3 regions of the Peribacillus frigoritolerans genome follow, and region 2 is predicted to be linked to each of the others. Evidence: riboswitches for the same ligand, from Rfam matches in the RefSeq annotation. Region 2 holds a riboswitch; each other region holds the start of a gene.
The links. A riboswitch is a leader RNA that binds a small molecule or an ion and turns the genes downstream of it on or off. The one in region 2 is predicted to bind preQ1.
Positions count from the first base shown of each region.

Region 1 (7,532 bases), 1.8 Mb from region 2:
CGCCACATGCCGAATAAAGCCATGGGATCCCAACACGGTCACCCACTTTCAAGGAAGTTACGCCTTCTGCCACCTTTTCTATAATACCCACACCCTCATGTCCGGGGATAAGCGGAAGCTTGGGTTTTACCGGCCAATCACCATGGACCGCATGTAGATCGGTATGACACACGCCACAGGCTTTAATTTTCACTAATATCTCACCATACTCCAATTCCGGGATGGGTACTTCTTTAATCTCAAGTTTTTGGTTAAATTCATTGACGACCGCCGCTTTCATTGTCTTAACCTGTTGTTTTGCATTTACAGTGCTTGCCCCTTGTTTTACATTCATGATTCATTTTCCTCCCTTAATCCAGTGGATATTATTTCTTGCTACTACTTAAACTTGCACTACTTAAACCTGCTACTACTTACTTAAAATAGATGCAAGTGCCATGCCACTGCAAACAGGCCAAGAAGACAGCATTCACTTAAAAAAAGTGCCGAAAAATCGGCCCATTTGGACGAAATAACGGCTCAAGTTGGACGAAATCCGGTTTGTATATTGCAGAAAAAATGGCTCACCCTATAAATAGGAGGTGTCCAAAACATGGACCAATTTGAAAAAGCCTATGAATCATATAAACAGCAGGGAACACCGCAAGCAAACCAACCTGATTCAGCAGGAAAAGAAGAAATCATCGCCGTAAGGAAAAATGAAGAGGACAATATTATCGCCATCAAGACGAACTCCGGCCGCGAACTCGACTACCCCACAGCCCTTGCGGAAGCAAAGGCTGGCAACCTGGCCAATGTTGACGTCTTTCATAAATATGGACGTGACATATTGCGGAGTGAGCCCGATGGGATAAAGGAAAATAACCTGGATCAACTGCCGGAGTTTTGAATTTTCGGGGAGACTGCCTGATATGGGCAGTTTTTTTCTGTCTGGATGAGCTAAAAAAGAACCAGCATGATTAGCCGGATCTTATTTTTCGTAAGGATAGGATTCAGAGATTTCGAGCAGTCGGCCGCAGGACTCGACAACCTCGATGATTTCCATCCATGACATGTCCAGACCCAGTTCATTAGCATGGGAAATCTTATCCCGTAATTTCCGGATGGCGTTCGCATCCTTCTTCCCTTTACTTTTCGAAGGGATTTGGAAGAAGCACCTCAATTCTTTATCTTTATGTATAATATCGAATTTATCACTGATTTGCAGGCACTCTATTATATTGATATCCTCATTTTTATCGATTCTCCTTCTATATAATTCGGTTGCCTTTTCTAAACGGTCTTCGCTGATCATTGGATACCAGCTGCCATCGCCGAATCTATCCAGGATGATATCACTCATCCTCATTTCCAATAAGGTAATATATCCGAATATCAGCATCCTGATCGGAGGCTTTTGAAGGTCGGCATGGGTAATCAACATTTTAATTGAATTATTCTCTAATACGAACACCCTTGTTTTATTCTTGAAAATATGGAGAAGCTGGATCAAAGGGGTTGAATCCGAAACCATTTCCCTTGGTGAAAAGCTTTTTAAATATTCAGAAATACTCCCTTCACCTAGTTCTTCCCTTTCGATATACCCGATGATTTCCCCTTGATCTTTGACTGCCAATATATCAAAATTCTTTTTTTCCAATGCTTTCTGAATATCCAGAGCCAGATCATTTTTATGGCAAAACTCAAGCTCCTGGGCAATGCTCTTAACCGTTATATTTTCTTCATAAAGAGTTTTAAGACTAAGATAGCTGCTATTGCTTTTTCTTTCGCTTCCATTTAACATCTTTCAACCTCCGCTCAGGAACACTTTCTGCCCGTTTTCCGCTTTAATCATAGAAATGCATGCGGCCCCCACAAATAAAGTCCACTGCAGTGGACTCAATCCCAATCATGTTAATCTAATTTTTTGGCACCCATTGATCAAATGCCATCAACTGTATTGCCTACCGCCGTTTCCTCATTCTCCTTTTCTTCCCAACCCTTACAAACATCCACCCAATCCTTCGCACCTGAATATTCAAACAATTCAGCGAGTGTAAGTTCTATTGCAGAGTTCGCACTGCCGCAAGCCGGGAACAATGACTCGAAGCGCTTCATTGATACATCAAGAAAAACAGCTAAATCGTTTGCCAGACCAAACGGGCAAACTCCTCCGATTGCATGGCCGGTCTGTGCAAGCACTTCTTCAGGCGAAAGCATTCGTGCCTTGAAACCGAATGTCTGACGAAATTTCTTATTATCCACTTTGGCGTCCCCTGCGGCAACTACCAAAATCGCGTGTTCACCTTCCCCTTTAAAGGAAAGAGTCTTAGCAATCCGCGCTGGGATAACACCGATGGTTTCCGCTGCCTCAATCACCGTAGCACTCGATGTTTCAAACTCCTTTACGTCGCCTTCCCGATTCCATTTTTTAAAATGGCTTTTTACACTCTCGATCGACATATTATATTCACTCCTTTGACGTACATATTGAAATAATATCATCCTTCATTGCAATAAATCAAAATCCTATTGTGCTACTTCTCCTGCTTGGAAACTAATAAATTAAAACCATTCTTTACAAATTGACGAAACAAGCTTACATGAGATACTATTAAACATCGGGTAAACGCCTACACGTGGTTCGTAACCATCCCACGATAAAAAACTAGGGAGAGAGTAAAATGAATGTTCGTACACTCGTGATAAACGGGTTATTGGCTGCCTTGTATGTGGCGGTCTCATTGGTGTTTAAACCAATAGCTTTTGAGATGTTCCAATTCCGTGTACCGGAAATGTTGAATCATCTGATTGTATTCAATAAAAAGTATATCTACGGTATCGTTGGCGGAGTCTTCATATCGAATCTGCTCTTTTCACCGATGGTACCATATGATTTGATTTTTGGGGTGGGGCAATCCCTGCTCGCCTTATTGCTTGTCATTTATGTATCTCGTTTCATAAAAGGCATTAAAGGACGGATGATCGCCACGATTATCTTTTTCACGTTCACAATGTTTTTAATTGCAATTGAACTGAACCTTGCCTTTGGCTTGCCATTCTGGCTAAGCTGGATGACTACAGCTGTCGGTGAGTTCGTTGTCCTCCTGATTGGAGCGCCAATCATTTATGGAATGAACAAAAGAATTCAGTTTGAAAAGTGGCTTTAAAAGGAATCTTCGCGCCGTTAAGCCACTATAATGGAAAAGAGCTGTCTGCATGATGCGGCAGCTCTTTTTTTTCACCAATGAACTCGAAAATGATAAACTATTAGTAAGAATGGTGGTGGCCCTTTGAAAAAAGTCCTGACCATAATCGGTCTACTTGTAATTGCAATATTTATATACTCTAATGCAGAGCTGTTCACATTAGTTTGGAAAAGTGACCTAGATTCTGTTATTAGCATATTGAAGGAAAACCTTTTGCTTACATTTATTGTGACATTCGTATTGATGTTTGTACAAAATTCTTTTACAATCATCCCCTTAATTTTGCTCCTGACTATCAATGTCACGATATTCGGATTCATATATGGCTATCTATGGAGTTGGTTTACAAGTGTTGTTGCCTCAGGATTCATTTTTTATGCAGCAAGAAACTGGTTTCAGGAGCTTCTCTTAAAGAAGATTGGCGAAAAGTGGCAAGAAACCGTTGTGGAGCATGGCTTCATGTACGTTTTTACAGGCAGGATTTTCCCGCTTATCCCAACAAGCTTAATTAACTTGGCAGCTGGAGTCAGCACTGTCACGTTCAAGGATTTTTTATTAGCGACGGGGCTTGGCAACCTTATATACTTTTTCTTCCTATCGCTGATTCCCTATGGACTGCTATCTGTTGAAATGAACCAATATACGCTAGCTGCACTCGCACTCCTCTTCTTACTATTTTTCATTATCTATAAGCGTGCAAAAAAGAAAAAGAAACTTACCTTCTTCAGAAAAAACAGGTGACCACATTGGCCCTGTTTTTTTATTTAGGATTCTGCATATATTTTTTTCCGATAGTTTGTTAAAATGTGTATGTAATTTTACCTTTGAAATGTCTTAAAATCAGGGAGAATCTCCATGTCCAAACGCTCCATCTTAGCAATATATATCCTATCCGGGATTCTTACATTAGTCGTGTTCGACTATTTTTTAACTACAAATATCCAAAATAAAGAGGTTTTTATTCAACTTCAAAGAGTGGAAGGCTTTGTTTTCCTTTTATCAATAGGCTTGGTCTTATATCTTTATTTAGCTAAAAGGGAAGAATTCAAACGATTAAAAGAAGCGGAACAACGTCGGCGTACACTCATCAATTCAATGGTGGATTTCGTTAACTTCAAGGATGGTGATGGCCGATGGCTTGAATCCAATACTTTCGGGCTGCAATTATTTCAATTGGAGCATGTAGATTATAAGGGAAAAAGAGACAGTGAGCTCGCAGAATACTCGGAATTTTATAAAGAGTCGTTGATCTACTGTGAAGTTTCCGATGAAGAAACGTGGCTAAAAGGGGAAATCACACGGTGTGAGGAAATCATCCCTCTTCCCGATGGCAATCACAAGACATTTGATACGATCAAAGTTCCCCTGTTCAATGAGGATGGTTCACGAAAAGGCTTAGTCGTCATTGGCAGGGATATTTCTGAAAGGGTTGTCGCGGAGAATCAATTATTCGAAAGTGAACAACGCTATAAATCATTGTTTGAACACAACCCATATCCGATGCTGATGCTTGATTTAAACGGAATGATCACGACCGTGAATCCTAGATTTGAAACGGTAACAGGCTTTCAACAGGAAGAAATACATGGAGCCTCATTCATTAATTTGAACTTCTCAGCAGAAGACGCGGAATTGATCCGTACATCTTGCCAATATGTCATGGAAAACCATAAGGGGATCAAAAAAGGGAAAGATATAGAATTCCTGACGAAGTACGGGAAGTCCATCTTACTTTCTTGTACGTTTGTTCCGATGATGGTTGGCGAGGATTTAGTCGGAATCATTACTTATGCTAAAGAGGTCACTCAAATCCGGGAAACCGAAGCACGCTTAAGAAGAACCGAAAAATTATCGATAGTCGGCGAACTTGCCGCAAGTGTGGCCCACGAGGTACGAAACCCGCTGACTTCTTTAAAAGGTTTCGTCCAGCTGCTTAAAAAGAGCGACCATCCCTATGAACAATACTACACAATCATGTTAAGTGAGTTGGACCGGATCAATCTTATTGTAAGCGAGTTACTCGTTCTGGCAAAACCACAGGAACTTCCATTCAGCAAACATCAAATCATCGACCTGATGAATGATGTCAAAACCTTGTTGAAACCAGAGGCGGACTCGTACCCCACCCAAATATCAATATCTGTTAAAAACGAAATACCACTTCTTTTATGTGAGGGAAACCAATTAAAACAAGTTTTCATAAACATGCTCAAGAATTCGATGGAGGCATCCGCCGATCACATTTGGATTGATTTCGAACGCATGGACAATAACCTTTCCATCACCATCAAAGATAATGGAAGCGGAATTGAAAAAAACCGGATAAAGCATCTTGGAGAACCTTTCTATTCTTCTAAAGAAAAAGGAACCGGATTAGGACTGACAGTCAGTTGCCGAATCATCGAGGCGCATCGGGGAAAGGTCCGCTTTAACAGCGAACTAAACCATGGAACCGAGGTCCAAATCATGTTGCCCATAAAATTATGAATCCGAGGACAAGCCTAAACCTTGTCCTTTTTTGCAGGATTCAGAACGATCCTATTTAAACAGGGAGGTGAAGAAATCCTTTATATTCCCAAAGAATGACACAGTCTCGACAGGCTGTTTCACATTAACCCGGCCTTCTGTATCATTGGATGTATCGCTCACTTTCTTGCCAGCCGTACTCATTTGTGTTGGCTCAACTTCCATCTCTTTTGTTTTGACATCATCCACGGTTTCTTCCTCATCCATCTCCACCTCCATATCCTTTTCGAAAACAAGGACGTAAGTCCGGCGCTCCCCATCCTTTGATACGGTAACGGAAATGGCCGTCTTCGCTTTATCCTTGATCTTCACTTGTTTACTGCTCTCACCGTCATATTCAATCGTTGCTCCGCTGGCATTTGTCGATGCATCCATTTCGACTGAAGAAATATCATTATCGACCTCGATATGATAGGTATGCTCATTAGATTCAAAAGATTTGTTCCATACTCCGGTTGATACAGTCAGATTGTTCAACACTGGTGCATTATTGCCTTCCTCGCCTAAAGAATCTGCTGACGCTACCTTCTCTATAGAATCCGTTTTAAGTTTTTGTGTTGAATTACTTTCAATTTGCTGTGCTTTCGGCACTTGGCTGACACCACTGCTTTGTTTTAGATTATTGGAGGATTCCGCTGATGTTAAAGGTGATTTACTCCCCTTATCCGAGGATTCTGCTGATGTTAAAGATGATTTATTCCCCTTATCCGAGGAAGGTTGAGCTTTACTTGTTTCTGTTGATGGCTCCTTTTGAACTTCACTCTCTTTAGGAGCATCATTCGATTCGGTTTCCTTGGCTGCAGCCCGTGTAATCGTAAGCGTATAGGTTTTTCCATCTCCATTTTCTGCTGTAACGACAATCTTCACCGTTGTCTTACCGACTGGAAGGCTAACCTTTACACCGGCACCGGTAGCATCCTTTCCATTCACCTTTACAATTGCGGTACTGTCACTCAATGTCGGAGTTACCGTAACGGACTGGACTTCATTTTCAACTGAAGCATTATAAGCTGTCACTTTAGAATCGAATGTTAATGAGCCTTTTGATAATCCAATCGATGTTAAAAGGTTATCATCACTTTCAAGTTTTTCGACCTTGAGAGTATAGGCAACCGTTTCATTTTCCCCATCGCTGACAGTGATTTCAAATGTATTCAGACCTGTTTGAAGAGTTAAATCCTTCACTTTACCATCTGTCATTTTTACCCCATTCACGTATATGGCTGCATTCTCGTTAGGGCTTGCTGCAAGCAATGTGATCTTTTCCACATCATCCCCCACTGCCGAACTATAATCGTGTACATCTTCCGAAAATTTTTGATCCAGTTCTATCCCTTCTATTTCTAGCTTTGAAAGACTATTTACCGTTTGTGCCTCTTCCTGAATGACAGACGCGCCTTCCGCCGCCCATGCCTCGGGCATATAAGTGGATGTCCCCATCCCCACAAGAGAACCAACCAAGATCACCTTAACGCTTTTTTCTTTTAACCCCTTCTTTAGCAAAGCCTATCCCTCCTATAATTCCTGCAAACATGATAGGGCCAGGTTACCAAAGGAACCTTAATTATTTCTTAATGTATTTTTCGGAGGATACCTATTAATGCTTTGGTGCAAAGCGGAATCCCCAACCAATACTATGGTTATAATGGAGGGAGGGAGGCAGGTCATCTAACCTTATTGTTATCACTTTTCTAGCGAACCTCTTAAACTGCCTTTAGATAACTAATTTATTTTCACTGTTTTTTCACATTTTCCTTTTATAATAAGCTTACATAATTTGATGAAAGGATGATGGCACACCAAGATGAAAAAATATTT
Region 1 is NZ_CP158190.1:475,703-483,234, reverse strand. It holds gene adhP (alcohol dehydrogenase AdhP) at 1-280, opposite strand, end outside; gene ABOA58_RS02320 (DUF3892 domain-containing protein) at 593-889, shown strand; gene ABOA58_RS02315 (hypothetical protein) at 971-1,783, opposite strand; gene ABOA58_RS02310 (YbaK/EbsC family protein) at 1,921-2,442, opposite strand; PreQ1 riboswitch class I at 2,613-2,657, shown strand; gene ABOA58_RS02305 (QueT transporter family protein) at 2,664-3,149, shown strand; gene ABOA58_RS02300 (TVP38/TMEM64 family protein) at 3,273-3,929, shown strand; gene ABOA58_RS02295 (PAS domain S-box protein) at 4,044-5,675, shown strand; gene ABOA58_RS02290 (cadherin-like beta sandwich domain-containing protein) at 5,727-7,217, opposite strand; gene ABOA58_RS02285 (copper resistance protein CopC) at 7,519-7,532, shown strand, end outside.
Region 1: it holds a riboswitch for preQ1, as region 2 does, so the genes downstream of both, ABOA58_RS02305 (QueT transporter family protein) here and ABOA58_RS20685 (VUT family protein) in region 2, are expected to answer to the same signal.

Region 2 (7,532 bases):
TGTATTTAAGGCCATATCCAAATAAGCGATCCATTCCTATATGCGCTGTCCAAATTAAACCAATCAGCATCAATGCATCCGACTTTAGGAAAATGGATAGCAAAATCGTGAAGATGGACAGGATATAAGTATGAAATAAGTTATAAACCCTTGCTCCAATCCGATCATTGATCAGATAGGCCAGCATGGAAACATCAGGCGATAAAATCAATAGAAGGAAAATCCACCAGCTGAATTCATATAACGAATAGATGTAAATCACCGCTAAAAAGACCATGAGCCCTTCAATATGAAGGTATTTCTTTACCATATTAAAACCTCCAAAGTTTATTTGACCAATGGTCAATAATATTCAAAAAAATTATATGATGTTCCTGATGATATTTTTTACATGAAAATAAGCTAAACCTTTTACATCTTGATATGATAGTTCAGAATTAATATAAAAAGTTATGAATCCGTGAAGAGAAAGAAAAATCGACCAAATGGATGCAGGATTTAGCTTGTTGTCCGTTAGGTCCGTCAGGGACTGGATTAGCTTTTCGTATGTTTTATTAGAATCAAATTGGAGTAACTGCTGAATTTCTTTTTCCTTCGATAAAAACATGACGGAATAATGATTCTGTTGGGTTAAACCGAACTCCAAGAAGCACAATAAAATCTTTTCCATTTTTATAGAAGGGTCATTTTCCGACATGATGATATCATCGATTAAATTATTTAAAACGGAAAAATCCGTTTTTACCAAACTGTAAAATATTTCCGCCTTATTTTTAAAATGATAATAAATGGCTCCATGGCTGCAATCCAATGATTTAGCCAATTGCCTCATTGAGACATTCGAATACCCTAACGTTGCGAAAAGGTTTCTAGCTTCATTCAACACCATTTCCCTGGATAATTCTTTACCTGCCGATTTCCTTGGCGACATCTTGACACCTCCTATTTATTGACCACTGGTTAATTAGGATGATAGCTCACTGATTTCCAAATGTCAAATATTAGATCGAATGATAAATTCCTAAACTTTACCATTTTGTGAAGCGGAATTCCATCAGTGTTGCAAAGGGGAGGATTGAGGACATTGCAGCGTTTGACTTATTTTGTACCGTTAATACCCTCATATGGTATTATAAGGGTATTATTAGAGCGTTGAGGGGATGAATAAATGAAAAAGAAATTCGGTATTTTTGCTTCAATTACCATAGTCCTGACCGGCTATTTTTTATTCACTAAACCGTATAAAGATAAAAAGAAACCTGTAGAAGACTTTTTTAAAGTGTATCCACGAGATCAGGTAATAATAAATGAAATGATGATCATAGAGGGAGTTGATGAGGACAATCCGGGTGATATCGATTTGAATGATGAAGAGGAATTGGAAAAATTGGTAAAAAAGCAATATGAGCAAAATCAAAAGGGGGAAATAATTTTTACAGAAAAAAATCAGTGAAATCACCTACCTGTAATGAGTAACTAATGGGGGAGGCGGCAGTTATTGATAGTTTTGGATAGTATCTATGGGGAACACATTGTAGAGGGAGTTCTGGAAGAGCTGATAGTAAGCAAACCGGTCCAAAGATTGAAGGGGATACATCAAGGCGGGGCAAGTTATTTAGTTAATGAGAAGTGGGATGTCACACGATTTGACCATTCAATTGGTGTGATGCTTTTAATAAAAGAGCTTGGTGGGTCATTGGAAGAACAAATCGCGGGCTTGCTGCATGACGTATCCCACACTGCATTCTCACATGTAATTGATTTCGTTCTGGATTGTAAGGATGAAGATTATCATGAAAAAATATATGAACAAGTCATTATGGAATCCGAAATCCCCTTAATACTGAAGAGGTATGGATATGAATGTGAAGATGTTTTTCAATCAAAATGGGAATTGCTTGAACAGCCAGCACCTGAGTTATGTGCCGATCGGGTAGATTATACTCTCCGGGATATGTATCAATATGGACATATCACACTGGAATCCGTTCATGACTTTCTAAACCATGTAATCATAATAAATGGAAGGATGTATCTGGATAATATTGAATCGGCTGAATGGTTTGTGAAAACGTATTATAGCGAAGTTATTGATTTTTTCATGGAACCGCTTAATATATATGGCTATGGAATTTTGGCAAAGACCTTAAAATTGGCTTTGGCTAAAAAACTAATCAGCCTTGATGACTTACTTGGTACAGATGAGGAAGTCATGTCCTTGTTAAGCTTGACTGAAGACCATGAAGTGCAAAATCTGTTAAAACGGATCCATGGTAACGTAAAGGTGAAAAAAAATCAAGTGGACTACGATTTTTATCTGAAAAATAAAGTGCGGCTCATTGATCCTTCCGTTATTCAAGGAACCCAATTAATAAGAGCATCCAGTTTATCAGACAAAGTCAAGAAAATGGGAATTGAAGCCTACAAAAAAGCTTCAAAGGGCATGTATCTAAAAGTGATTTCCGATTGAATTTCGTGTCAAACCATACGGAAAGTCAAAAACTCAAGGGTGTTATTCATCCTTGAGTTTTTTTCCGGAAACATCTAAGTCTCCTCCCGTTTAAAAATTAGTTGATTTAGACAATCGACATCCAGTAAGGAGCTTGATTAACGGATGCCTTATACATCTGAACCAGCATCCTTTAATAATTAAAAAACTAATGATGCTCTCAAAGTATTAACGCCATTTTCCAAATAACCCTTTAAACAGGTTAATGTATAAACCCAACCTTCCTTTTGTCCGATCATTTTGTTTATTATTTCAGGGTCGTCTTCACTCAAACCTGATTCGTTTACTTCAATAATTGTACTCGTATTATCCAACTCTTTTAGTGTAATGGTAACAACCGTTTCTTGATCATTTCCGCCCCCGCAAACACGATTTTCCTATTTTCCTCGACTTCCATTACATTAATAACCACTTCAGCATCGTATTCGTTGTATCTCAATGCAGGCGTCCGGCCTTGTTCCCATCTTTCCGAACTCGATGAGAACCAGAAATTCCCGATTTTTTCAGGATTCACTATGGCTTCAAACACTTCATTAGCTGGCTTGATTATCTTAAATTTCGTAATTATTTGGGTATCCATACTAAATCAACTCTCTTTCGATTTGTTTTTATTGTATTCCACTATCCCAATCTACTGATATTGGCGGCAGGGTCCTTCCAGTTTCAAGCAAGCTCTTCAGGTTACTCAGAATGGCTGGCCAACCATTATTCAAGCCTTCAAAGGTATTGTCATCATATACGAAATCTGTCTCCAATAGCTCCTCATGCCTAAGCGTTAACTTTAAAGTCGAATCATCCATTTTCTGTAATTCAAAAGTGACCCGTGTAGGCTGCTTGCGAGGTGTTTCGTCTCCTGCCATGTTCCATGTATACGAGAGCAGGTGCAACGGCTCACACTTAAGTACATTCCCATGATCAGTAATCCGCCCATCTTCCAGCATATATTTGACGCTTGAACCTTCTTGCCAGTCAGACTGTACTTGCAATCCAAAGTGGTATTTCTTCGTGACTTCACCACTCGTCAGGGCTTCCCAAAGCTTCTCTGGTGTGGTTGCGATATAAATAGGATAGACAAACGTAGTTTTTTTCATAATTCTTTTTCCTCCTCGCCAAATAAGATATCAAGATCGTAACCTAACTCTATCATTGATTGTCGGCTTTCATATACAGCCGGTCAAGCAGTTTTTTGCGACAGAAATCGGCAAAGTCATTGCATTGAAGAAGATTTGAAGTGCATTGCTAAAACCGGATTCTCCGTGACATAAAAGGGCCGTATGGAAACTTCTTGATTTCCAATCGCTTTCAAGCTACGATGAATAAGGAAAATGATAATCCGCCCGGGCGGAAGAGGTTCTAGCTACCCTCTCAAAAAAACTAAGGAGAACAGGGCTCTTTCTTAGGGTGCTGTTTTTTCTGTATAAGGAGAATTAAGAAATGTTAAGAATTTTATTGTATTTAGTATCCATCATCACGGCGAATGTGGTTACAGCAGCTTTTGAGCCATTACATTTTGGCATGTTCATCATCCCGATGGGAACATTGCTCATCGGGGGAACCTTCATCTTCCGAGATCTGGTCCAGAATAAATTCGGCCGCGCGAAGACCTATATATGCATCGTCACTGCACTTATTTTATCTGCATGTGTATCATTTTTATTAGGAGATACGTTACTGATTGTTTTTGCTTCCGCATTATCCTTCGTGGTCGCAGAAACAGCGGATACGGAAATTTATACCCGTTTAAAGCTCCCGATGAGTTGGAGGGTGTTTTACAGCGGGATCGTTGGAGGATTTTTCGATTCGGTGATATTTGTCGTGATTGGCCTAAGTCCATTGGGTGCCAATATATTGCCATGGGAAGCAGTACCCGCTGCGGTCATCGGCCAAATCATCGTTAAAACTATCATTCAGTCCATTGGTGCCGTATTGTTGGGACGAATCAACGTAGAACTGGAGAAACGTGTAGTCTCCAGTTAAATGCCAGGAGGGATGCACTACATGGATGGAACCAAAAAAGAAAAAGATAAATGCTATTGCCTCGAGGCCTTTCGTGAAAAATATGGGGCGCATGTTCAAGGGGAATGTATGAAGCTCTCCTGCGCCAATTATCGCAAGCATAAAGGAATTGACAAAAAAGGACCAAATTAGGTCCTTTTTTTTGCGTGAACGGAGTAACTCACGAGTAAAACGTGCGGAATTCACGATTAAACGGCACTAAATCATGAGAATAGCGCGGAAAGCGTGATTAAACAGCGCAAAATCATGAGTGCAGTGCAAATACACGAATAAAGAGCGCAACGCCATGAGTGCAGAACGAATTCACGAGTATATGGCCGAAATTCACGAGTAAAAGTGCAAAACTCACGAGTAAATGGCCGAAACTCACGAGTAAAAGTGCAAAATTCACGAGTAAACAGAGCGAAATCATGAGTGCAGCATGAATTTCACGAATAAAAGTGCAAAATTCACGGTAAATGGCACGAAATCATGAGAATAGCGCGAAATCCTGAGTAAACAGCGAGAATTTCACGAATAAACAGTGCAAAATAAAGAGAGCAGCACGAATTTCACGAATAAACAGTGCGAAATTATGAGTGCAGGACAAATTCAAGAGTAATTAGCCCAAACTCACGAGTAAAAATCAAAAAAAGCTTCCTGCACCGTTCCATTAATGGGGCTAGGAAGCTTTGTATATTGTTTAAAATTGCTCTGTGCTTTTCCGAACTAATTTTTCGAGGAAGAAAAAGCATTCTCGCTTCCGCTCAAGTTCGGTTTGTCCATTTTCGGTGACATGATAATATTTCCTGCGGCCTGACTCGGACTCTTGCCAATGGCCTTTTATGAATTCTTTTTTTTCTAACCGTTTAAGGGCGGGGTAGAGGGTGCCTTCACTTATTTGATATTTGCCCATGCTCATTTCCTTCAAGATCTTCGTGATTTCATAGCCGTATAGCTTTTTTTGTGAAAGAAGTGAAAGCAAAAGGAGGTCAATGCTTCCCTTCATTAATTCTTTATCCAAATAAATTCTCCTCCTTTTCATTTTTAAAGTGTAATACGTTGTACATCGTATCACAAGGTGCATTTTACTTTTCTTAAAAAAAATGGTTAAATGACGATTGCTAAATAAATTTAATCATAGTAAAATGTGCTTCGGAACGGATGAGTTGTGAAGAGTGTGGTAAGGATACTATATACATGATTTAATTGTTTTAATGAAAATACGGAATAGGATAGAAGAATCCCTACTCAAGGGGTATTAATTGATTTTTTTTCGAAAATCATTTAGATTCTATTTATCAACAAGAGCAAAGAAAGAAGGTCCTAGATAGATGAAAGTGAAAGCACCAGAGCCATTCACATATATTGGTGGAAAGAGAGCTGTTCTTTTACTTCACGGGTTTACCGGAAGTACAGGAGATATGAAGAAATTAGGGAAATACTTGAATGATCTCGACTATACTTGCCACGGACCTCTTTATAGAGGGCATGGAGTGTCTGGTGAGGAGCTCGTTAAGACTGGTCCAAAGGAATGGTGGGAAGATGTAGTTAATGGCTATAAATTCCTTAAAGAAGAAGGATATGAAGAAATTGCTGTTGTAGGAATTTCTTTAGGAGGAGTGTTCTCATTAAAAGTGGGAATTGAATTGCCTGTAAAAGGCGTAGTTTCAATGTGCGCTCCGACGCAAGGGAAAAGTATCGATCGACAAAAGAACCGCTTGCTCAATTATGCACAGGCTTATAAGAAATTTGAGGGCAAAGATGCAGACCAAATTGCTGCAGAAGTGAAGCTGCTGGAAGAAGAGCCTATGCCTCAACTAAAAGATGTGCTGAATATTATTAATGAGACAGGTGAAAATTTAGATTTAATCACATCACCAACTCTTGTTCTGCAAGGGCGCTTGGATGATCCCGACTATACTGAGAGTGCTACAGCGATTTTCAATGAAGTCGATACGCAGCATAAACACTTGATATGGTATGAAAAATCAGGTCATATTATCACATTGGGCAAAGAACGTGAACAGGTGTATGAAGATGTGTATAAGTTCTTGAATACACTGAATTGGTCGGAGTAATAAGCGAGTTTATAAATCCCCTTTAAGTTGAACGTGTGTAAAGCCTGCATTCATATGTAGGCTTTAACACAATGCTTGAGGGGATTTTATTTTGGCTGAAAATCTATTTGTAGAAAAAGACCTTTAAGTTATCGTTATTATCAAGAGTTGCCAATAAAATATCGTTCACATCGGCATTATATGTTATCTTGATTCTGTTTTTAAGCCATGCTTCGTCTTTGCCGCCCCGATTCAATTCTTTAGAATCGATCTTCCCTTCTTTAATAATCGTTTTAGGAAAAGCGAAGGCATTTGTTTCTAGGTGCATATCTGCTGGGGTTACTGCTTCATATTGAGAGTATAAAAACAATGAAATGGTACCACCCGGTTCCCATAGTGCGAGGGACACTTTTTGAATATCTTCGACTTTTTCTTTTCTTAATTCCGATAATAAAAAATCGATGGAGATTCGGGCTTTTGCTAAGCTTTTGTAAATGATTTGTCCATTTTCGATAAGTGGAAAGGGGGCGGAGTCAAAAAACCTTCGGATTTTGCCCCACTTAAGACCCGTAAACACACTAATTATATATAAAATCACTAAAACAAAGGTCGTAATCATTGAGCCCTTCAAACCTAACTGTTCATCTGACAAAGGGTGGGCAAGAATGTTTCCAATAATTAATGCCATTATGAAATCAAGTAATCTTAACTGGGAAATGGACCGTTGCCCCATTAATTTAACCGAAAAAAGTAAGAAGAAGAAGGATATAATGGCTCTTAAAGTCCACTGGATTGCAGTAAGAGTTTCCTGGCTATTAAAAAAGTCCACAAAAAATTCACGTCCTTATTTCCTGCAAAGGAGATGTAATGGTCAGTAGGATGAATTGAAACAAATGGGAAGCTTATTTAAAGACCTCTTTAGATGGGCCGTTTATAATTTAAGCCAGCTCCTTCTTAAGTATTACCCA
Region 2 is NZ_CP158190.1:4,224,437-4,231,968, reverse strand. It holds gene ABOA58_RS20715 (DUF4260 domain-containing protein) at 1-310, opposite strand, end outside; gene ABOA58_RS20710 (TetR/AcrR family transcriptional regulator) at 362-931, opposite strand; gene ABOA58_RS20705 (hypothetical protein) at 1,169-1,453, shown strand; gene ABOA58_RS20700 (HD domain-containing protein) at 1,499-2,470, shown strand; partial or broken gene ABOA58_RS20695 (SRPBCC family protein) at 2,650-3,089, opposite strand; gene ABOA58_RS20690 (SRPBCC family protein) at 3,118-3,600, opposite strand; PreQ1 riboswitch class I at 3,851-3,893, shown strand; gene ABOA58_RS20685 (VUT family protein) at 3,944-4,486, shown strand; gene ABOA58_RS20680 (hypothetical protein) at 4,508-4,657, shown strand; gene ABOA58_RS20675 (PadR family transcriptional regulator) at 5,208-5,528, opposite strand; gene ABOA58_RS20670 (alpha/beta hydrolase) at 5,839-6,585, shown strand; gene ABOA58_RS20665 (DUF421 domain-containing protein) at 6,689-7,393, opposite strand.

Region 3 (7,532 bases), 1.9 Mb from region 2:
GAGCGATTGGCTTGGCAATAGGTTTTGCACTTATTGTGTACAATATCTATTGGAGCACTCGTTATGCGTCAAGAAATATTTCAAACGATCCATGGGATGCACGTTCACTAGAGTGGGCTACACATACACCAATTCCTGAATATAACTTTGCAATTGTGCCAACAGTTGATTCTACAGAAGCTTTCTGGGATTCAAAGAAAAAAGGCTTTAAGTTATTTGGCGGTAAAGTAGAAAAGATCCATATGCCAAATAACAGTGGTGTGCCGTTTATCATGAGCTGTATCTTCTTCGTTTGGGGCTTTGCGATGGTATTCAGCATGTGGATCATTGCAATCATTGCAACGATCGGTATCTTTGCTTGTATGATTCACCGTTCATTCGAAAAAGATCACGGACGTTATATCTCTGTTGAAGAGATCGAAGAAACTGAAAATAAATTGCGAGGTGCTAAGTAATGAAAATAGATAACTCGCTGCCACTAGAATATAGCACGGAAGAAAATCGCTTAAAGATTTTTGGATTCTGGATTTTCCTAGGAGCAGAAATAGCTCTTTTCGCTACACTGTTCGCCACTTATTTTGTATTGGTTGATGGAACTGGAAATGGTCCAACAGGGGAACATCTTTTTAAACTCCCAACCCTGATGTTCCAAACAATCTTTCTTTTAACAAGTAGTTTTACCATAGGTCTTGGAATCAATGCAATGAGACTTGGCAGACAGAAAGCAACGATTGGTTTCTTCATTATCACCCTTATTCTTGGTTTAGGCTTCTTGGGAGTCGAAATTTATGAATTCGTGGAGTATGTACATGAAGGAGCAACCATTCAAACAAGTGCTTTCTTATCTAGTTTGTTTACATTACTAGGTACGCATGGAGCTCACGTTACACTTGGTTTATTCTGGGGAACCTTCATCGTCATGCAGATCAAAAAGCGCGGTATGACTCCAGAAACAACAAACAAGGCTTTCATCTTTTCACTTTACTGGCATTTCTTGGACGTTGTCTGGATTTTCATCTTCAGTTTCGTCTATCTGAAAGGAATGATGTAATATGAAAGAATTATTCCCACGGGGCCAAGTTATGGGATTTGCGTTTTCTCTAGTCCTGACTTTGGTCGCACTATCAGTTATCATGTTTGATCTCTCACTGAAAATGGCCATGATCATCCTGCTTGTTACAGCTTTCATGCAAGCTGCACTGCAATTAGTTATGTTCATGCACGCAGGTGAGTCTGAAGATAAAGCATCGATTTACACAAACGTTTATTATGGATTGTTCGTTGCATTGGTTACAATTTTCGGTACAATGCTAACAATGATTTGGGGATATCAATAATCGATTCCGGAAAAGCTGGGCGTCTTGATGACGCCCAGTTTTTTTGTATTTTAATAAGTATAAATTTGTTAAGAAGGATGTGGATGAAATCTTTTGTTTAGTATAACCATTTCGGAACATTATATTTATTAAGGGGAAATTGCGTTTAAGTACAATGTTTTACCAAAGTAAAACGTTAATAGAACGGACACATCTTCTAAGAAAAACTGCCAGCCCTATTGATATAATAAGTTATATAAGAAAGAAATAATTTATAAATGTAGCGGAGATGATGAATTGACATTGCCGGTTTTGATTTTGACAATTATCTTAAGTTTGTTAAAAATATTGGTTTCCTGTCTTCCAACCGATGCTGTTAATTGGATTATCAGCAAATTTAAAATACACTCAGAAATTAGTGGCGGGAATGCGATCGTATCCTTTGACGGAAAACGTTTGGAAGGTGAAGAAAAAATTCAAGTTATTAATCATTTTAATAACGCCAGATTTTTGAAGAAAAATCATATATTCCCGGGTAACGAGCAATTATTTTTACATCCAGAGGACAGTGGGACTCCATTAGTCATTGATACTAAAAAAGGCAAAATTGATGTTAAGTTATTTGTGTACATTTACAATGACCACGTGGATGTAGTTAATCAATACAAGAAGAAACTCATTTCTTATAGTCTGTTTTCCGATAGCCTTCAAGAACGTTCCGTGCCATTAATAAGTAACTTAGCTTAAAAGAACCAAAAATCAATTATTATCAAGTTTGTAGACAAAAGGGGTTCTATCTAAATTTTAAAGCAAAGTTGATTGGAACGGAGGGTACGAGACTCCTGCGGGAAAAGCGAGTCCAAGGGAGACCCCGCAGGCGCAAAGGTGCCGCGGAGGCTCCCGGACCGCCCGCGGAAAGCGAGTGCCTGGAGTGGAAATTAACGTTTAAATTGTCTACAGCTGAGACGGTCTTTAAAAGACCATTTCAATTGGATATTTTTTCATTATAAAAAATTCTAGTACACAAACTGACAACTTAATTTTAGTATCTTTTGAAAAAAACAATTAAAAGTGTATTTTTTAATAGGAGGGAATTGCTGCAAGAGGGTCTTTAATCGTGCATATGAAAAATATTTTGGATATTATTTAATGGTAATAAAAAAGCAGGTATCTATTACGATGCCTGCTTTTTTATGCTTTCCATTGCTTTTCAACTTGATGAAGGGCTTGTTGTAAAATTACTTCATGATCTGTACCCGGTTTAGTAAGGACGTTAGTTTGATAAGATTTTCCTTGGAAATCAACTGTTACTGTAACTTTTACCATTATGCATCTTTCCTTTCTTGATTCAGAATTAAATGAGGTGGTTGTACCTATTTCTTTTATACCCATGGCAGAAGAATAATCAAACATTTCAAAAGCAGTAAAATTGAAAGAATTAATATTCAAAATTATCTGATATTTTTATGGATGTGTCAACATTTTTTTTTTTTTTTTTTGACCTGCCCCATTTCCCGTTTAAATAGAAAATGACCTGGCTTGTACACATGACAGCCAGGTTGTTTTTGTAAACGAACTATATTCATATTTTAGTTAAAATAATACCGATTAATGCTGCAAGAACACCGGCAATTTGATAGGTTTTTAGTTTTTCCTTGAATAAATAACATCCAGCGAATACGACAACTAAACAGTTCAGGCTGACGACAGGGAAAATGATGCTTGCAATCCCGGTGTTCAATGCAAAGAAATAACATCCATAGCCTATCATGCTTAAAAAACCTACTAAGGAACCGATTTTGACTTCCTTTAGCTTGATTTTTTCTTTTTTAAAGGCCAGAGCTGAAAGAAGATAAAGCATTCCGCCTCCATACATTGATACAAGGATATCAAGGGAGTTTAAATGAAGACGTGTTGATGTCGTCATTAGAATTCCGAGCACACCAAATGATAAGATGGAGAATAATGTGTGCATGATCCAAGGGACATATTGATGGTTACCTTTGGCGTTAGGTGTATACTGGATAACTAATGTAGCGAGAAACATGCAGACGATTCCACTCCACTGCAAGGAAGAAATATGTTCGTGAAAAATTAAAGCTGCACAGAGTATGGGGAATATTGCATTCGCTGCGATTAATGGTGATGTCAAGCTTGCCGGCCCTTTTTCAAAGGCGCTTGCCATCTGGATGTTACCATTAGCGTTCAGTACACCAATTGCTGCACCAAGCATGATGGACAGCCAGTTCAGCTGTAAACCATCCATAAATACTCCATAAATAATGGACAAAATAAAAGCTGAAAAATAAAAGAAAAATTGGATATGTATCTTGGAATATCCTTTTCCGCTGCTCCATTTGAAAATGCTGTTATTGATTCCGAAACATAAGCTTGTGATGAGTGCTGCAAAAATCCACATGTGTATATTCTCTTCTTTCTTATAGGTTGAACTGCTTTTTCCATTTTAAACTGAATATATAAAGGAATCAAACCCAATTTAAGAGAGTTGCATTGACAGATTGACTATTTTTTTTTATATTTACTAAGACAATTTTAAAATATTTCCCGATAAACGGGAGAGGTTCATAGCATCACCCTCTTAAAAAAACTATGGCTTTGATATTTTTCGCGAATCAACCATATCTTTGAGGAGATATGGTTTTTGTTATATAGAGGCCCATTTTATGAATCTCCCTGAAACGTGGGATTAGGAGGACTTTTCATGTCTGGAAGAAAAGAAGAAGAATTAAAAAAAGATATTACACTGCTTGGGAATCAAGGAACAAAATATACATTTGACTATGCGCCTGAAATCCTTGAGTCATTCGATAACAAGCATCCGAACCGGGATTATTTCGTCAAATTCAATTGCCCGGAATTCACTAGCTTATGTCCGATAACGGGCCAGCCGGACTTTGCTACCATTTACATCAGCTATATTCCCAGTGTGAAAATGGTGGAAAGCAAGTCTTTGAAACTTTATTTATTCAGCTTCCGCAATCACGGTGATTTCCATGAAGACTGCATGAACATCATCATGAATGATTTAATCGAATTGATGGATCCTAAATATATTGAAGTCTGGGGCAAGTTCACGCCTAGGGGCGGAATTTCCATCGACCCTTACACGAATTATGGGAAACCAGGTACTAAGTATGAGGAAATGGCGAATTACCGCTTGATGAACCATGACTTATATCCGGAAACTGTGGATAATCGCTAAAGAATAGGAGAGACAATGGGCATATGCCCGTTGTCTTTTTCCTTGTTTTTAGCCATTCTTTATCAGTCGTCCTGATGATTTGTCCTTTTTAAAAATACAAGTGTCCTCCTATAATGGAATTTCCACTTGATTGTTTCGAGAAAAAGCGTAATAATAGGGAGAGTTGATTTTGACAGAATATTTACGAAAATAGGGGATGTCGAGATGAAAGTTGCAAAGTTTGGTGGAAGTTCACTTGCGTCAGGTGAACAGTTGAGGAAGGTATTCGAAATTGTTGTTTCTGATCCAGAGAGGAAGATTGTGGTCGTTTCGGCTCCAGGAAAACGCAATTCCGATGATATAAAGGTGACGGATTTATTGATTGAAGCTGCGGAACAGCAGCTGCGCGGGGATAACGGAGAGCATTTGATAGAAGATGTTGTATCCCGCTATGCGAGCATTGCTGAAGAGCTGGATATATCCGAGAGTGTCATCACTGGGATTCATGAGAATTTAATGGCACTGCTGCATGCAGACCAAACTAACCCGAAGCGCTATCTGGATGCCTTGAAGGCCAGCGGCGAGGATAATAATGCGAAGCTGGTCGCAGGTTATTTTCAAAGCCGTGGTGTAGAGGCACAGTATATCAATCCAAAGAAGGCCGGCTTGATCGTAACGGATGAAGGTGGATTCACCAAGGTGCTGCCAGAGTCTTATGATCGGTTATATGCTCTGCGTGATGAGCCAGGAATCGTTGTATTCCCAGGGTTCTTTGGATATACGTTAGATGGTGATGTGTTAACCTTCTCAAGAAGCGGTTCAGATATTACTGGTTCGATTCTTGCGAATGGGGTCAAAGCTGATTTGTATGAGAACTTTACGGACGTGGATGCCGTTTATGCGGTGAATCCAAATGTGGTTTCCAATCCGAAGGGAATTCGGGAACTAACCTATCGTGAGATGCGTGAGCTTTCTTATGCAGGTTTCTCGGTATTTCATGATGAGGCGCTGATTCCTGCATTCCGTGCGGGAATACCTGTCCATATCCAGAATACGAACAATCCGGCGGCACAAGGGACCCGCATTGTGAATACACGGGATAATACGAACGGGCCCGTTATTGGGATTGCAAGTGATAAAGGATTTTGCAGTATTTACATTAGCAAATATTTGATGAACCGGGAAGTTGGTTTTGGCCGGAAACTGCTGCACATCCTCGAAGATTATGGAGTTTCATATGAGCATATTCCATCAGGCATCGATGATGTGACGCTTATTCTAAGGCAGGACCAGATGAAAGGTGAAGCCGAGAATAAAATCATTTCCCGAATCAAGAAAGAGCTGCATGCCGATGAAGTGAATGTGGAGCATGATCTGGCCTTGATCATGGTTGTAGGGGAAGGGATGCGTCATAATGTCGGTACAACGGCAAGAGCGTCAAAAGCCTTGGCCGAAGCAAAGGTGAATATTGAGATGATCAACCAGGGCTCTTCTGAGGTAAGCATGATGTTCGGTGTGAAAGGGCACAACGAAGAGACGGCGATTCAGGCATTATATCACGAGTTCTTTTGAGGATAATAGATCAGTGACCTCCTTTTAGAAGGGGGTTTTTTTGTGATCAATCTTTTAGTCACTATACATACGGCTGGACTTTTCATCTGGTACTTTAGGATAGTGGCAATGACCGTATGGGGATATTGAATCTGAGCTAAAAGACGCGGATACTTATTGCAGTGAATTGGTATGGTATATTCGTACTATAAAGCTGGGAAAGACTATAAAGTTAAGACAAATGCTGCTTCTGGATGTTATCCCCAATTGGTTTAAAATATTCACTTTGAGTTGATCTCGCTGAATAGAATCATGTTTAGAAAGCCATCCTTATCACCTCAAGTTTAATACTTCTATATTTAATACAAAAAAGACTGTAGGAATAAGTTCTATCTGTATATTAAAACAAAGTTGATTGGAGCGTAAGGTGCGAGACTCCTGCGGGGAAAACGCGTCAAGGGGAGACACCGCAGGCGTAAGCCGAGGAAGCTCCCGGACCGCCCACGGAAAGCGAGTGCCTGGAGAGAGATCAACGTTCAAATTGTAAAAGTCATAAAAAAACTGTAGGCAAACTCGATTTTCATCGAGTTTGCCTACAGTCTGAGCCTCAAAATGGAAGATTGGAGGCTTTCCTTTTATGTTAGTCCATAATGGTCAGGAGTTGATCAATCGCGTTCCTTGGACGCGGGGCAGGGATCATATCGGGATAGCCAACGTGAAGGCTGCCCACGATCTTCTCGCCAGGTTTCACGCCTAAAGCTTCACGAAACTCCATGCTATGTATCATGCCGTATGTTTCCCATATCATCCCGATTCCCTGTTCCCAGGCAAGCAGGCTGAAATTCTGAATCAAGGCACTTGTAGCCGCATAATCTTCTTCACGTGTCATGGGATTCGGATTCTCTTCCATGATCACTGCGACAAACATCGGTACACCTATAAGTTTATTATATCCTCGCTGTCCGGCTGCTTTTTTCTTTTCAGGGTCCTTCTCTTTGCCTTCCATGAATGCACGGGTTGCTTCTGCTAGTTTTAAGCGGCTATCACCCAGAACCACGACGAAGCGCCACGGTTGGGTCAATTTATGGTTCGGTGCCCATGTTGAAGTTTCCAATAATGATTGGATGGTATCAATAGGAACAGGAATGTCCTTAAATCGTTTGATGCTGCGCCGTTCTTTAATGATATCTTCTAGTTTCATGATCATCCTGCTCCTTTAATCATATATGTAAATTTAATAGTTGAAAAAAATAATCCCCGGCTGCCTAATATGCTTCCAACGTGAATAAATTACTTGAATAAAGAGGGGGCAATATTCTAGTGACTTGCATTCGCTAATGAGCATATAATTTTACTAGGCACAGAGAAGCCGGGGCGACATTGTATCTATGTACAATATCAAAAGGGTACGATAAGAGAATATCGTAATTGCTTATCAAATTTCAGAGATCAATAATGAAATT
Region 3 is NZ_CP158190.1:558,154-565,685, forward strand. It holds gene qoxB (cytochrome aa3 quinol oxidase subunit I) at 1-455, shown strand, start outside; gene qoxC (cytochrome aa3 quinol oxidase subunit III) at 455-1,051, shown strand; gene qoxD (cytochrome aa3 quinol oxidase subunit IV) at 1,053-1,337, shown strand; gene ABOA58_RS02735 (YfmQ family protein) at 1,614-2,063, shown strand; gene ABOA58_RS02740 (BA3454 family stress response protein) at 2,508-2,765, opposite strand; gene ABOA58_RS02745 (EamA family transporter) at 2,899-3,735, opposite strand; PreQ1 riboswitch class I at 3,889-3,934, shown strand; gene queF (preQ(1) synthase) at 4,039-4,539, shown strand; gene ABOA58_RS02755 (aspartate kinase) at 4,744-6,090, shown strand; gene ABOA58_RS02760 (nitroreductase family protein) at 6,710-7,270, opposite strand.
Region 3: it holds a riboswitch for preQ1, as region 2 does, so the genes downstream of both, queF (preQ(1) synthase) here and ABOA58_RS20685 (VUT family protein) in region 2, are expected to answer to the same signal.